Regions from separate parts of the Pseudomonas sp. NY15354 genome, predicted to be linked through region 2. Evidence: predicted binding sites of a transcription regulator. Region 2 holds the regulator's gene; each other region holds the start of a gene.
What was found. Region 2 encodes FliA, which starts transcription of late flagellar genes. Its sites were predicted from a motif close to CTAAAGTTTNNNNNNNNNNNGCCGNTAA; they were not measured.
Positions count from the first base shown of each region.

Region 1 (5,414 bases), on a different contig from region 2:
GACATACATACCTCCCTTGCACGAGCGCCTGAAAACGTCTTGCCAGCGCGATCGCCCTCGACAACACCAGTGCCGGTACAAACCATAAGCATCACCCTCTGCGGCCCGGACACGCGCAAGATCATCGAAACCCATATTCTGCATGCTCTCACCCAGTCTCATGCCCTCCCCCGCAGCTGGATTCTCGACAACCTGGATACCCGTGTTCGCATCAATCTTTCGGTCAGCGCTCTGGGCACTGACGAAAAACGTGATCCCTCCTGAAGTCCAGGCCAAAAAAAAACCCCGGCGCAGGGCCGGGGTTTTCAAGGTACTCGCAAGGATCAGAGCAGTGAACGACCCTTGTTGGCAGCGATGCGCATACGCAGGGCGTTGAGCTTGATGAAGCCTGCAGCATCGGCCTGGTTGTAGGCGCCGCCATCTTCTTCGAAAGTCGCGATATTGGCATCGAACAGCGAATCGTCCGACTTGCGACCGACGACGATGACGTTGCCCTTGTACAGCTTCAAGCGGACAACGCCGTTAACGTTGGTCTGGGAGGCGTCGATCATCTGTTGCAGCATCAGACGCTCCGGGCTCCACCAGTAGCCGGTGTAGATCAGGCTGGCGTACTTCGGCATCAGCTCATCTTTCAGGTGAGCGACTTCGCGGTCCAGGGTGATCGATTCGATGGCACGGTGGGCCTTGAGCATGATGGTGCCGCCAGGGGTTTCGTAGCAACCGCGGGACTTCATGCCCACGTAGCGGTTCTCGACGATGTCCAGACGACCGATGCCGTTGGCGCCGCCGATACGGTTCAGCTCGGCCAGCACGGTGGCGGGGGTCATCTCGACGCCGTCGATAGCGACGATATCACCGTTGCGGTAGGTCAGTTCGATGTAGGTAGCCTGATCTGGGGCGTTCTCCGGAGAGACACTCCAGCGCCACATGTCTTCCTCGTGCTCGGTCCAGGTATCTTCCAGGACACCGCCTTCGTAGGAGATGTGCAGCAGGTTGGCGTCCATCGAGTACGGCGACTTCTTCTTGCCGTGGCGCTCGATCGGAATGCCGTGCTTTTCGGCGTAGTCCATCAGCTTCTCGCGGGACAGCAGATCCCACTCACGCCATGGTGCGATGACCTTGACGCCTGGCTTGAGCGCATAGGCGCCCAGCTCGAAGCGCACCTGGTCGTTACCCTTGCCGGTGGCACCGTGGGAAATGGCATCGGCGCCAGTTTCGTTGGCGATTTCGATCAGACGCTTGGCGATCAGCGGGCGGGCGATGGAAGTACCCAGCAGGTACTCGCCTTCGTAGACGGTGTTGGCGCGGAACATCGGGAAAACGAAATCACGCACGAACTCTTCGCGCAGGTCGTCGATGTAGATTTCTTTCACGCCCATCGCCTGGGCCTTGGCGCGGGCCGGCTCGACCTCTTCGCCCTGCCCCAGGTCAGCGGTGAAGGTCACCACTTCGCAGTTGTAGGTATCCTGCAGCCACTTGAGAATCACCGAAGTATCAAGGCCGCCGGAATACGCCAGTACGACCTTTTTTACGTCCGCCATGCCATCACTCCACGGGGTTGTACGGAAAGCGGTTGATTCTACCGGCCCCACTGAAATATTTACAATGGGGCGACAGCTTGTGACGACAAAGCGACAGTAACGGTCAAGACCGCGACCAGCGGTCGCATTCAGGCGGTTTTGCCGGCAACTGGACGCGGCGCAGCGGCCGCCGGTGCTGCTGGAGGCGTGGCGGCAGGGGCTGCCGGCGGCTGTAGCGTGGGTTTTTCAGGCGCTTTTTCCACCGGCTTTTCGACGGGCGTGACACGGTCCAGCTGGATGTTCACCCGGCGATTGCGTGCGCGGTTGGCGGCGCTGTTGTTCTTGGCCAGCGGGTAACGCTCGCCGTGGAAGCGCACGGTGATCTGCTCCTCTGGCACGCCATGGGCCTTGAGGTAATCGGCAACCGCCAGCGCCCGGCGCCGTGAGGTGTCCCGGTTGGTCAAGCGATTGCCGCTGTTGTCGGAGTGGCCATCGAGCTCGATGTGGTTCACCGACGGATCGGCCTTGAGATAGTCCAGGATCACGTCCAGACGTGCCCTGGCCGAGCTGTCCAGCTCGATGCCGCGAGGGAAGCCTACCTGGGTCTGGCGGATCTGATCGAAGTTCATCGGCAACAATTTGCTGGCGCACACTTGGTAGTCGCCATATGCCTTGGCGAAGCTGACAGGCAGCACACGCACTTCCATGGGCCTGCCACCTTCGCCGGTGTAGTTGCGCACCACTGTGCTGCGCCCATCGAGCAAGCCATTGATCAAGCGACTGGCCTGGCCCTGGGTCGAGGTGAACAGCACGCCGGTACGGCCCATGCGCACCGAGCCGAGGTTGATATCGCCGCGTCCGGGCTGCCACGGCGCAGCCGCGGCCAACAGCGTCGCGCCCCCCGCGCCCAGCGCATTGGTGTGCGAGCGCAACTGGAAGATCGGCTGCTCACCGGCCCTGCGCACGAACTCACCGCTGCCAAAACCGTCGATCGGCTGGACAAGGCGACATTCGAACTGGTCCCCCTCGACGTTCCAGGTAACGTTCTCCACGCGAGTCTGGAAGGTCAATGCCCCGGCCGGCAGGCTGGCAAGCAAGGTGAACAGGGCTAGGTAACGCTGGCGCACGGGCGGCTCCACTGATTCTGACGGCTTACCTGCAAGCTATCGGACGCTTGCGCGAAAACTTGATAGCCGTGCTCGCACCAGGGTTTTCCGGTAGCATGGGGGCTTGAGTTCGACCCGCCTGGAATCCCCAATGTCCGATCGCCTGACCCTCCTGCGTCCCGACGACTGGCACATCCATCTGCGCGATGGTGCCGTCCTGCCCCATACCGTTGGCGATGTGGCGCGCACCTTCGCCCGCGCCATCATCATGCCCAACCTCGTCCCGCCGGTCCGCAATGCCGTCGAGGCCGGTGCGTATCGTGAGCGCATCCTGGCCGCGCGTCCGGCCGGCAGCCGCTTCGAGCCGTTGATGGTGCTGTACCTCACCGACCGAACCAGCGCCGAGGACATCCGCGCGGCCAAGGCCAGCGGATTCGTGTATGCCGCCAAGATGTACCCGGCCGGCGCCACCACCAACTCCGACTCGGGCGTGACCAGCCTGGACAACATCACACCAGCGCTCGAAGCCCTGGCCGAGACCGGCATGCCGCTGTTGGTGCACGGTGAGGTGACCCGTGCCGAAGTCGATGTGTTCGACCGCGAGAAGCGCTTCATCGACGAGCACCTGGTTCGCCTGGTCGAGCGTTTCCCGACCCTGAAGGTGGTGTTCGAGCACATCACCACCGCCGACGCCGCGCAGTTCGTCCTGCAGGCCCCGGCCAACGTCGGCGCGACCATCACCGCCCAGCACCTGCTGTACAACCGCAACCACATGTTGGTGGGCGGGATCCGTCCGCACTTCTATTGCCTGCCGATCCTCAAGCGCAACACCCATCAGGTGGCCCTGCTGGACGCGGCCACCAGCGGCAACAGCAAGTTCTTCCTGGGGACCGACTCGGCGCCACACGCCCGTCACGCCAAGGAAGCCGCTTGCGGGTGCGCCGGCTGCTACACCGCCTATGCCGCCATCGAGCTGTATGCCGAGGCGTTCGAGCAGCGTAATGCCCTGGACAAGCTGGAAGGCTTCGCCAGCCTGCACGGCCCGGCCTTCTACGGCCTGCCGGCGAACACCGACACCATTACCCTGGTTCGCGAGGAGTGGACTGCTCCGGACAGCCTGCCACTGGGCGACAACACTGTGATTCCCCTGCGCGCGGGCGAGAAGCTGCGCTGGCGTCTGCTGGAGGGCCAGGCGTGAGCGAAGCGTTCTACGAAGAGGACCAGGAAGGTCAAGGCGGCGGCGCTCGCCATCCGATGGCCGAGCGTTTCCGCGGTTACCTGCCCGTCGTGGTGGACGTTGAAACCGGCGGATTCAACAGTGCGACCGATGCATTGCTGGAAATCGCCGCAGTCACCATCGGCATGGACGAAAAGGGCTTCCTGTTCCCGGAGCACACCTACTTCTACCGGGTCGAGCCGTTCGAAGGGGCCAACATCGAGCCGGCTGCCTTGGAGTTTACCGGTATCAAGCTGGACCACCCGCTGCGCATGGCGGTTAGCGAGGAAACTGCGCTCACCGACATCTTCCGCGGCGTGCGCAAGGCGTTGAAGGCCAATGGCTGCAAACGGGCAATTCTGGTCGGGCACAACAGCAGCTTCGACCTGAACTTCCTCAATGCCGCGGTGGCACGCACCGACCTCAAACGCAATCCGTTCCACCCGTTCTCCAGCTTCGACACGGCCACCCTGGCCGGCCTGGCCTACGGCCAGACCGTGTTGGCACGGGCCTGCCAGAGCGCCGACATCGACTTCGATGGTCGTGAGGCCCACTCTGCCCGCTACGACACGGAGAAAACCGCCGAGTTGTTCTGCGGCATCGTCAACCGCTGGAAGGAAATGGGCGGCTGGCGCGACTTCAATGATTGAGCTCGAACCCAACGCATAAAAAAACCGGCCACGAAGGCCGGTTTTTTTATGCGCGTGACAATTACAGCTTGCCAGCGTTCTCGCTCAGGTAGGCAGCGACGCCTTCCGGCGAAGCGGTCATGCCTTTGTCGCCTTTCTTCCAGTTGGCAGGGCAGACTTCGCCGTGCTCTTCGTGGAATTGCAGAGCGTCGACCAGGCGCAGCAGTTCGTCCATGTTACGGCCCAGTGGCAGGTCGTTGACGATCTGCGAACGGACGACGCCGTTCTTGTCGATCAGGAAGGCGCCACGGAAGGCAACACCGCCTTCGGACTCGACGTCATAGGCCTTGCAGATGTCGTGGGCGATGTCAGCTGCCAGGGTGTACTTGACCTGGCCGATGCCGCCTTTGTCGACCGGGGTGTTACGCCAGGCGTTGTGGGTGAAGTGCGAGTCGATCGACACGCCGATCACTTCCACGCCGCGCGCCTGGAAGTCAGGGATGCGGTGGTCCAGGGCGATCAGCTCGGACGGGCAGACGAAGGTGAAGTCCAGCGGGTAGAAGAATACCAGGCCGTACTTGCCTTTGATGGCCGAAGCCAGGTTGAAGCTGTCGACGATTTCGCCGTTGCCCAGCACGGCTGGGACGGTGAAGTCAGGGGCTTGTTTACCAACGAGTACGCTCATTCGTGATCTCCTGAGGGTGATGAAATACCGATGCCTGGGTGGGCGGAGCCGCCCGGCATCCAGCAAAGGTCGCCCATCATACACGGCTTCTGGTGACAGGCCGAATCCAACCACCGGTCGCTCAAGCCCGGGGCTCGCCGAAAGTTCTTTGACACGCATTCTCATTACCATTAAGCTCCACCCCATCGAGCCTCAACCAGCGATGGTCTCCCCTATGTATGTGTGTCTTTGTGTCGGCGTCACCGACGGACAGATCCG
Region 1 covers NZ_JBLUPV010000001.1:359,143-364,556, reverse strand. Annotated here, with positions in the region: gene ACNFCH_RS01635 (hypothetical protein) at 1-264, shown strand, start outside; gene ACNFCH_RS01630 (argininosuccinate synthase) at 324-1,541, opposite strand; gene ACNFCH_RS01625 (flagellar protein MotY) at 1,670-2,647, opposite strand; gene pyrC (dihydroorotase) at 2,778-3,824, shown strand; gene rnt (ribonuclease T) at 3,881-4,492, shown strand; gene ACNFCH_RS01610 (peroxiredoxin) at 4,554-5,156, opposite strand; gene ACNFCH_RS01605 (bacterioferritin-associated ferredoxin) at 5,371-5,414, shown strand, end outside.
Region 1: ACNFCH_RS01625 (flagellar protein MotY) is a predicted target of FliA. The motif match lies at 2,684-2,711, and genes of this name have one in related genera.

Region 2 (5,414 bases):
CTCACCGACCAGCTCCAGGTTGATTTCCTTCTTGAGCTGGCGGGCCAGGTCGCGAACCAGGCGCGGGAAGCGGCCGAAGACTTTCTTGATCGGCTGCATGCGGGTCTTCATGACCGCGGTCTGCAAGTCGGCGGTGACCACGTCGAGGTTGGACACGGCCTTGGACATGGCCTCGTCACCGCTGTTCAGGCCCAGGCGTACCAGGCGGTTACGCACCAGCACCAGTTCGCCGACCATGTTCATGATCTCGTCCAGGCGCGCGGTATCGACCCGCACGGTGGTTTCCGCTTCGCTGGCCGTCGGTTTTTCGCCAGCTGGAGCCGCGGCGCGCGCGGGCGCGGCCGGCTTGGCCGCCGCAGGCTTGGCCACCGGTGCCGGTTCAGGCTTGGCGACAGGCTTGCTGTCGGCCTTGGCCATGGCAGAGGCGGTGGCAGCCACGGCCTCTGGCGCTACCACGGCCGCGTCACTGGAGAACTTGCCTTTGCCATGCAATTGATCCAGCAAGGCTTCGAACTCGTGCTCGGTGATGTCACCGCCATTGGCGCCCGCCTCGACCGGCGCTGGCGCTTGTGCCGTGGCGCCGGACAGCGCATCGGCGGCGAAGGTGCCCTTGCCGTGCAACTGGTCGAGCAACGCTTCGAATTCATCGTCGGTGATTTCATCGCTGGCCGGCGCCGCGACGCTGTCAGTCGGCATCGCAGCAGACGCCTGGCCAGAGAACTGCCCTTTGCCGTGCAACTGATCGAGCAGCGACTCGAACTCGGCATCGGTGATCTCGTCGCTGTCGCTGCCCGCGACCTCGCCTGTCACCTGCTCGGCGGCCTCGGCCTGGGCCTTTACCGCATCGAGCGAATCGAGCAGTTGTTCGAACTCGCTGTCGGTGATGTCGGGCTCCACAGCAGGCTCGGCTTCGACAACGGCCGGCGCTGGCGCGACAGGCGCTGGGGCTTCGGCACCGGCCGGCTCGGCCAGGCGCGACAGCGCAGCCAGCAGCTCGGGCGTGGCCGGGGTGATGTCGCTGCGCTCGCGGACCTGGCCAAACATGCTGTTGACCGTATCCAGTGCCTCGAGCACCACATCCATCAATTCCGCGTCGACCCGGCGCTCACCTTTGCGCAGGATGTCGAACACGTTCTCGGCGATATGGCAGCACTCCACCAGCTCATTGAGCTGAAGGAAGCCGGCGCCCCCTTTTACAGTGTGAAAACCGCGGAAGATCGCATTGAGCAGGTCCGCATCTTCAGGTCGGCTTTCCAGCTCGACCAGTTGCTCGGACAGTTGCTCGAGGATTTCGCCGGCCTCTACCAGGAAATCCTGGAGGATTTCTTCATCGGCGCCGAAGCTCATTGAACGTGCTCCCTAAAAACCCAGGCTGGACAGCAAATCGTCGACGTCGTCCTGACCGGACACGACATCTTCACGCTTATCGGCATGAATCTGCGGACCTTCACCCCGAGTCGGATGTTTTTCTTGATCTTTTTCAGCACGCAGCTGCTGGTGGTCATGTTCGATACCGGCAAAACGGTCGACCTGGCTGGCCATCAGCACGAGCTTGAGCAGATTGCTTTCGACTTCGGTGACCAGCGCGGTCACCCGTTTGATCACCTGGCCGGTGAGGTCTTGGTAGTCCTGGGCCAACAGGATGTCGTTGAGATGGCCGGCGACCTTGCGGTTCCCTTCGGCGCTTTGCGTCAGGAAACTGTCGACGCGCTTGACCAGGTCACGAAACTCCGGCGCTGCCACTTCGCGGCGCATGAAGCGCTGCCAGTCGGCGCTCAGGTTCTGGGCCTCGGTTTGCAGGTCGTTGAGCAGCGGCGTGCTCGCCTCCACCAGGTCCATGGTGCGGTTGGCCGCGCCTTCGGTCAGCTTGACCACATAGGACAAGCGCTCGGTGGCGTCGGTGATCTGCGACACTTCCTCGGCCTGCGGCATGCGCGGGTCGATCTGGAAGCTGACGATCGCACTGTGCAGCTCGCGGGTGAGCTTGCCGACTTCCTGGTACAGGCCACGGTCACGGGTCTGGTTCAGCTGATGGATCAGCTGCACCGCCTCGCCGAACCGGCCGTGCTCGAGGCTCTCGACCAGTTCCTGGGCATGTTTCTTCAGGGTCGACTCGAACTCCCCCAACGATGTGTTCATTTGCTCCATGGCGCCCCCTGACGTGACTCAGCCGTTGACGCGTTCGAAGATCTTCTCGATCTTCTCCTTGAGCACCTGGGCGGTGAAAGGCTTGACCACATAGCCGTTGACCCCGGCCTGGGCCGCTTCGATGATCTGGTCGCGCTTGGCTTCTGCGGTCACCATCAGCACCGGCATGCCCTTGAGGCGATCATGGGCACGGACCTTGCGCAGCAGGTCGATGCCAGACATGCCAGGCATGTTCCAGTCGGTCACGAGGAAGTCGTAGTGGCCGTTTTCCAGCATCGGCAACGCCGTGGTGCCGTCATCGGCCTCCTCGGTGTTGGTGAAGCCCAGGTCACGCAACAGGTTCTTGATGATCCGCCGCATCGTCGAAAAGTCGTCAACGATGAGGATTTTCATGTCTTTGTTCAATTAGACCTCCAAGCAGTCTTAAACGCGCCCGGCCCCCGGACGCGCATTCAATCAATTCGGTACAACATCCAACGACGGTGGCGAACCCTGGCTCAACGTGCCCGCCATTCCCCGAGACGGCTGCGCAGGCGCGCGGCGCACTGGCTGTGCAACTGGCTGACACGCGACTCGCTGACCCCAAGCACCTCACCGATTTCCTTGAGGTTCAGCTCCTCGTCGTAGTACAGCGCCAGCACCAGACGCTCACGCTCCGGCAAGTTGGCGATGGCCTCGGTCAACGCGGCCTGGAAGCGCTCGTCTTCCAGATCCCGCGAGGGTTCCAGCTGGCCACTGGCGCCATCCTCATGCAGCCCTTCGTGCTCGCCGTCCTGCAGGAGGTCGTCGAAGCTGAACAGGCGACTGCCCAGGGTGTCGTTCAGAATCCCGTAATAATCATCGAGACTCAATTGGAGTTCGGCAGCAACTTCATGATCTTTAGCGTCGCGACCGGTTCTGGCCTCCACGGCGCGTATCGCGTCGCTGACCATGCGGGTATTGCGGTGTACCGAGCGCGGTGCCCAATCCCCCTTGCGCACCTCGTCGAGCATGGCTCCGCGAATGCGGATGCCGGCATAGGTTTCGAAGCTCGCGCCCTTGCTGGCATCGTATTTATTGGCCACTTCCAGCAGGCCGATCATGCCCGCCTGGATCAGGTCCTCGACCTGCACGTTGGCCGGCAGGCGCGCCAGCAGGTGGTAGGCGATGCGCTTGACCAACGGGGCATAACGTTCGACCAGTTCGTACTGGGCATCGCGCGCCGCCCGGCTGTACATCTTGAAACCGCTCGCATTCATAGTACCGGTCCTGCGCTGGTAGGCTGCACCAGACGCTCGACGAAAAACTCCAGATGCCCGCGCGGGTTGGCAGGCAGCGGCCAGCTGTCGACCTTCTGCGCGATGGCCTTGAACGCCAGCGCACACTTGGATCGAGGGAAGGCCTCGTAGACCGCCCGCTGCTTCTGCACCGCCTTGCGCACACATTCGTCGTAAGGCACGGCACCGACGTATTGTAGGGCGACGTCCAGGAAGCGATCCGTGACCTTGGTCAACTTGGCAAACAGGTTGCGTCCTTCCTGCGGGCTCTGCGCCATGTTGGCCAGGACCCGGAAGCGGTTCATGCCGTAGTCGCGGTTGAGCAGCTTGATCAAGGCGTAGGCGTCGGTGATCGAGGTCGGCTCGTCGCAGACCACCAGCAGCACTTCCTGCGCGGCGCGCACGAAGCTCACCACCGAGTCCCCGATCCCCGCGGCGGTATCGATCACCAGCACATCGAGGTTGTCGCCGATCTCGCTGAAGGCCTGGATCAGCCCGGCATGCTGGGCCGGCGCCAAGTGCACCATGTTCTGGGTGCCGGAGGCGGCCGGCACGATGCGCACACCACCCGGCCCCTGCAGCAGCACATCGCGCAGCTCGCAGCGCCCTTCGATGACATCGGCCAGGGTACGCTTGGGCGAAAGCCCCAGCAGGACGTCGACGTTGGCCAGGCCCAGGTCGGCGTCCAGCAACATGACCCGGCGGCCGAGTTCGGCCAGCGCCAGGGACAGGTTCACTGAAACGTTGGTCTTGCCCACGCCACCTTTACCGCCGGTCACGGCGATCACCTGTACGGGATGCATGCTACCCATGTTTGTTCTTTACCTTGTCTCGGGGCCCAGGCCACATGAGGCGCCGAACCCGGCGCCCCTGATGTAGGTACTTTGCGCTGTCCATTCGTCAACCCGCACGCTTGCCTGGGTTGTGGTAGAGATCAGCGAACATGTCGGCCATCGCCTCTTCGCTGGGCTCGTCCTGCATCTGCACACTGACCGCACGGCTGACCAACTGATGTTTACGCGGCAATTGCAGGTCATCAGGAATGCGCGGCCCATCGGTCAGATAGGCCACGGGCAATTCGTGACTGATGGCAAGGCTCAGCACTTCACCGAGGCTGGCCGTTTCATCGAGTTTGGTCAGGATGCAGCCGGCCAGGCCACAACGCTTGTAGCTGTGGTAGGCGGCGGTCAGCACCTGTTTCTGGCTGGTGGTGGCCAGTACCAGGTAGTTCTTGGCGGCGATGCCGCGCCCGGCGAGGCTCTCCAGCTGCAGTCGCAGGGCCGGGTCGCTGGCCTGCAGGCCAGCGGTGTCGATCAACACCACGCGCTTGCGCAGCAGCGGATCGAGCGCCTGGGCCAGGGACTGGCCCGGGTCGACATAGGTCACCGGCACATTGAGGATGCGCCCCAACGTCTTGAGCTGCTCCTGGGCACCGATGCGGAAGCTGTCCATGCTCACCAGCGCCAGATGCTGGGCGCCGTACTTGAGCACATAGCGCGCCGCAAGCTTTGCCAAGGTGGTGGTCTTGCCCATGCCGGCCGGGCCGACCATGGCGATCACGCCGCCCTCTTCGATCGGCTCGATCTCCGGGACCTGGATCATTCGCGCCAGGTGGGCCAGGATCATGCGCCACGCGTGCCGAGGGTCTTCGATCTCGCCAGCGAGCTCCAGCGCTTCGCGGGCGATCGGGCCCGACAGGCCAATACGCTGCAAGCGACGCCACAGGTTGGCTTGCTGCGGTTTGTTGCCCTGCAGCTGGCTCCAGGCCAGGGAGCCGAGCTGGACTTCAAGCAACTCGCGCAGCCCCGACAGCTCCGAACGCATGGCATCGAACAAACGCGGATCGACTGGCGCTGGCGCAGTGGCAGCGACCGGCGCAGGCGCATCGACCTGCGGCTCGACCAATGGCTCGGAAGCGGTTAACGACAACCCGGCGAAGAGCTGGCGATTGCCAGTCTCGTCGCTTTCGTGGCGCGTGCTCAGTTCGGCTTGGGCAGTGGCGATACGCGT
Region 2 covers NZ_JBLUPV010000006.1:103,560-108,973, reverse strand. Annotated here, with positions in the region: gene ACNFCH_RS08605 (chemotaxis protein CheA) at 1-1,347, opposite strand, end outside; gene ACNFCH_RS08600 (protein phosphatase CheZ) at 1,360-2,148, opposite strand; gene ACNFCH_RS08595 (chemotaxis response regulator CheY) at 2,167-2,541, opposite strand; gene fliA (RNA polymerase sigma factor FliA) at 2,646-3,386, opposite strand; gene fleN (flagellar synthesis regulator FleN) at 3,383-4,216, opposite strand; gene flhF (flagellar biosynthesis protein FlhF) at 4,305-5,414, opposite strand, start outside.

Region 3 (5,414 bases), on a different contig from region 2:
CGGCCTGGGGCATGTCAGCCGTGACGATGTCGAGGCCGGCTTCATCGAGTTCCGCGAGCTGCTCGGTCATTGCCGCTTCCGCGACTGCAAGCACGACCGAGAGCCTGGCTGTGCCTTGCTCCAGGCCTTGGATGACGGGCGTATCAAGCCACAGCGGATGAACAGCTACCGCTCGATCATCGCCAGCCTGCCGCAAGACACCTACTGAGCCACCCCTCGATGACAAAAAGGCCGCTCCTGCAGTGATTGCAGGAGCGGCCTTGTGTCGACTAGCCCAGCCCAGGCCTCACTCCTGGGTGTTGTCCATTTTCAAAACGCCATCTTCAAAGATGTTCAGCTTCTGACGCAGTTCACGCGGCTGCATCGGCGCCTGGGCCGTATCGCCCTGGCCCGGCGTGGCTGGCGCGCTGGCGCCAGGTGTGCCGTTGACAGGGGGCGTTTGCTCGGTAGGCGCCGGGGCATCCGGCGCGCTCTGCTCGCCTTCGATGCTGCGCTGAGCCTTCTTGGTCAGGACGATGATGTCGATGCGGCGGTTGACCGGGTTGAACGGGTCCTTGCGGTCAAACAGCGACGAGGAGGCGTAACCCACCACGCGTGCGACCTGCTCATCCGGATAGCCTCCGGCCACCAGCGCACGTCGGGCCGCGTTGGCACGGTTGGCCGACAGCTCCCAGTTACCGAACTCGCCGGTGCCGGCATAGGGCTTGGCATCGGTGTGGCCACTGATGCTGATCTTGTTCGGCACGGCCTTGATGGTGTCAGCCATGGCCAGCAGGATGTCCTCGAAGTACGGCTGCAGACGGGCGCTGCCCAGGTCGAACATCGGCCGGTTCTCGGCATCCATGATCTGGATGCGCAGGCCGTCCTGGGTGATCTCGAACAGGATCTGGTCCTTGAACTTCTGCAGTTGCGGGTTTTCCTCGACCTTGTTCTGCAGCTCTTGCAACAGCAACTGCAGGCGCTCCTGCTCGACCTGCTCGGCCAAGGTCTCGACCTTGTCCTTGTCCAGTTGGATGCTGGTGTCTGGGGTCGGCTCGGATTTTTCTTCCGGATTGATGGTTTTCTCCGGCGCCAGTTGTGGCGAACCGCCCAGGTCAATGACGTAGGGCGTGCCGCTCTCGGAGAAGCCTATTGGGTCCTTGAAATAGCCGGCGATGGCGATCTTCTGCTCAGGCGTGGCCGTGGACAGCAGCCAGAGCACCAGAAAGAACGCCATCATCGCGGTGGCGAAGTCGGCGAAGGCGATCTTCCAGGCGCCGCCGTGGTGACCGTCGCCAAAGCGCTTGACGCGCTTGACGATGATGGGCTGATTGTTCTCCATGACTTAGCGACCGCGAACCGCTTGTTCCAGCTCGGCGAAGCTTGGACGATGCGCCGGGTAAAGCACCTTGCGCCCGAACTCCACCGCCAGCGATGGCGGCATGCCAGAGGCCGAGGCCACCAGCGACGCCTTGATGGCCTCGTAGACGTTCAGCTCTTCCTTCGCGTCATGACGCAGCGCGTTGGCCAACGGGCCAAAGAAGCCGTAGGCCGCGAGAATACCGAAGAACGTACCCACCAGTGCCGCGCCCACGTGCAGACCGATGGATTTCTGGTCGCCATCACCCAGCGACGCCATGGTCACGACGATACCCAGAACCGCAGCCACGATACCGAAGCCAGGCATACCATCGGCAATGCCTGTTACTGCATGGGAAGGATGCTCGAGCTCTTCCTTCATGTTCAGCAGTTCCATGTCGAACAGGCCTTCGAGTTCATGGGGCGCCATGTTGCCGGTGGACATGATGCGCAGGTAATCGCAGATGAACGCGGTCATGCGCTCGTCGCCCAGCACAGCAGGGTATTTGGCGAAGATGGGGCTGGCTGCCGGGTCTTCGATATCGCCTTCGATGGCCATCATGCCTTCGCGGCGGCTCTTGTTGAGGATCTCGTAGACCAGGCCCAGCACCTCCAGATAGAAGGTATGGGTGAAACGGGTGCCGAACATCTTCAGCGACTTCTTGATCACATGCATGGTCATGTGACCAGGGTTGGCCTGAAGGAACGCACCGAAGGCCGCACCGCCGATGATCAGCACTTCGAACGGCTGGATCAGCGCCGCGATCTTGCCGTGGGAAAGCACGTAGCCGCCGAGCACGCTCGCGAATACGACGATGATGCCGATAATTTTAGCCATAGGTTCAAAGCACTTGCTGTGGTGGACAGGGTCAGGGGCGGGAGCTTTAAAACTCTTCTTCTACTTATCGACAGAACTGCGCCAGACTATAGGCACAAAATGCGAAAAGCCAGTTCGGACTGATGTCAAAATGCCAATGGACGCTAAGGTACCAAGCCAGATTCCACCTACGCTCGATGCCTGGGTAAAACTGCTCGATGGCATCCGCCTGCCAGTCCCCAAGGAGAGTCACGACCGGGTGCTGGCCGCCATCAACGATAGCCGTCGCTCCCTGCGCGACATCGCCGAACTGATGCAGGACAGCCCTGCTCTGGTGCTTTCGGTGATGCGCGAGGCGAACCATCCGGCCAACGCCAGCCAGGCAGAACCCGCCGAAAGCCTGGAAGTCGCTCTCAACCGCCTGGGCCTGGCCCGCAGCGCGAGCCTGCTGGCACGTCTGCCAGCCGTACCTGGCGAAGACATTCCGCCCGTGCTGCGTCAGTTCCTGCTGATCAGCCAGCACGCCGCCCAACAGGCCAGCGGCCTGTTCGCCAGCCGCCTGGCCCGGTTGTGGCAGGAAATCCACTGGGGCAGCCTGTTGTTCCTGTCACCGCTCTGGCCCCTGGCCTTGGCCTATCCCAAGCTGCTCGATGCCTGGGAACTGCGGGTCATCCACAAAGGCGAGGATGCAGCCGAGGTGGAGCACGAGCTGTTCGGCGTGCGCATTGTGACCCTGTGCCAAGCCATGGCCGAGCAATGGCGTCTGCCCGGCTGGGTGACCCAGGGCTATCGCCTGCTGCTCGATGAGCGCGAACAATTGGCCCAGGTCCTGAGCATCGCACGCGAGCAGGATGCCCTCACCCAACAGCAGCGGCTGGACGAAGAGCCTGGGCTACGCCGCTGGTTCAACCAACCCGCCAACACCGTGCTGCTGGCCAACGGCCTGGCCTTGGCGGCGCAGGTGGGCTGGGACAATCCCCACCTGCTGCGCTGGCAATTGCTGACGGCGTTGTACCTGCAGACCTCGCTCGATGATGTCCAGCAGCAAATTCACCAGCAAGCGGCGGCCAGCGCCCGGCATCATGCCCGACACGCCTTGTTCCATCCGGCCGAAGCCCTGCTCTGGCCCTGGCATCAGCGCCGTCCGCATCCGGACATGCTCACGCCCGAGCCGCCCACCAGCCAGGACCTCGAGCATTGGCGCACGGTGTGCGCCGAGTTGCTGACCCAACCCAGCCCGTTCACCACCAGCCTCCATCTCAGCACTCAGGCCCGCGAAGCCCTGCTGGCCTGTGGGATGCAGCGGATCATGCTGCTGGCGCTCGACAAAACCAATGAATGCCTGCGCGTGCAACAGACCGCCGGCCTGCCCCAGGAAGCGGCCTCGCTCGTGCTGCCACTGGCCCAGAGCAAACTGTTGCAACGGTTGATGGGGCAGGCGGCGCAACTGCGCCTGACGCCAGAGAACCACACCCAGTTCTCGGCGCTGCTGCCAGCCCCCTTGCGCGCGCTGCTGCCCAGTGAACATCTGTTGCTGCGCTCACTGGCAGTCAATGGACAGGTGGTGATGCTGATGATCGCCGACCAGGGCGGCAGACCCATGGTCGATGTCTGCGTGCAGGCCTTCGGCAAGACCGCCCAATGCACCGAGCGCGCACTGTCGGCCTTTGCCAACCGCAACGTCTGAGCCTTAGGCTACAATCGCCTCCTCTATTCCACCCTGGAGATCGTGGATGACTGACTTTTCCGGCTTGCCCCTGGTGATCGAACCGGCCGACCTATTGCCACGCCTGACGTCGCCACAGCTGATCCTGGTCGACCTGACCAGCGCCAACCGCTATGGCAGCGGGCACATCCCCGGCGCCCGGTTCATCGACCCCAAGCGCACCCAATTGGGCCAACCTCCGGCACCAGGGTTGCTGCCGGCGCGGGCCGATCTGGAAAAGCTGTTCGGCGAACTCGACCACCGCGACGATGCTGTCTATGTGGTGTACGACGATGAAGGTGGCGGCTGGGCCGGGCGCTTCATCTGGCTGCTCGACGTCATCGGGCACAGCCGCTACCACTACCTCAATGGTGGCATCCAGGCCTGGCCTGCGGACAAACTCAGCATTGAAGTCCCTCCCAGCACTGGAGGCCCGGTCAGCCTGCAACTGCACCCAGAGCCCACTGCCACCCGCGAATACCTGCAAAGCCGCCTGGGCGCGGCCGACCTCGCCATCTGGGATGCTCGCAGCCCCGGCGAGTACCGGGGGGAAAAAGTGCTGGCCGCCAAAGGCGGGCACATTCCCGGCGCGGTCAACTTCGAGTGGACCGCCGGCATGGACCTGAACGACCACCTGCGCATTCGCCCGGACATGGCCGACATCCTGCAACAGCTCGGCATCACCCCAGACAAGGAAGTGATCACTCACTGCCAGACCCACCATCGTTCCGGCTTCACCTATCTGGTGGCCAAGGCCCTCGGCTATCCAAGGGTCAAGGCCTACGCTGGCTCCTGGGGCGAATGGGGCAACCATCCGGACACGCCTGTAGAAGTTTGAAATTCCAAGGAAACCCAATGAAATCCCGTTTGTTCATCATCAGCCAGTACCTACTGCCGCATCACCTGCTCTCGCGGCTGGCCGGCTGCATCGCAGAATGCCGTGCCCGCTGGTTCAAGAACGCTTTCACCGCCTGGTTCGCCAAGCGCTACCAGGTGAACATGTCCGAGGCACTGGTCGAAGACCTGACCGCCTATGAGCATTTCAACGCCTTCTTCACTCGCGCCCTGAAGCCGGGCGCCCGCCCGCTGGACGAAACCTCAGGCGCTATCCTCTGCCCGGCCGACGGTGCCGTCAGCCAGCTCGGACCGATCGAACATGGCCGTATTTTCCAGGCCAAGGGGCACAGCTTCAGCGCACTGGAGCTGCTCGGGGGCGATCCTGCCCTGGCCGCGCCCTTCATGGGGGGTGAGTTCGCCACCATCTACCTGTCGCCCAAGGACTACCACCGCGTGCACATGCCGCTGGCCGGCACCCTGCGTGAGATGGTCTACGTGCCAGGCCGCCTGTTCTCGGTCAACCAGACCACCGCAGAGAACGTGCCTGAGCTGTTCGCCCGTAACGAGCGGGTCGTTTGCCTGTTCGACACCGAGCGCGGCCCGATGGCCGTGGTGCTGGTCGGTGCGATGATCGTGGCCTCGATCGAGACGGTCTGGGCAGGCCTGGTCACGCCGCCCAAGCGCGAGCTCAAGACCTTCCGTTACGATGAAAACAGC
Region 3 covers NZ_JBLUPV010000002.1:98,349-103,762, forward strand. Annotated here, with positions in the region: gene rsgA (small ribosomal subunit biogenesis GTPase RsgA) at 1-208, shown strand, start outside; gene motB (flagellar motor protein MotB) at 287-1,321, opposite strand; gene motA (flagellar motor stator protein MotA) at 1,325-2,176, opposite strand; gene ACNFCH_RS02390 (HDOD domain-containing protein) at 2,307-3,842, shown strand; gene ACNFCH_RS02395 (rhodanese-like domain-containing protein) at 3,889-4,698, shown strand; gene asd (archaetidylserine decarboxylase) at 4,716-5,414, shown strand, end outside.
Region 3: motA (flagellar motor stator protein MotA) is a predicted target of FliA. The motif match lies at 2,241-2,268, and genes of this name have one in related genera.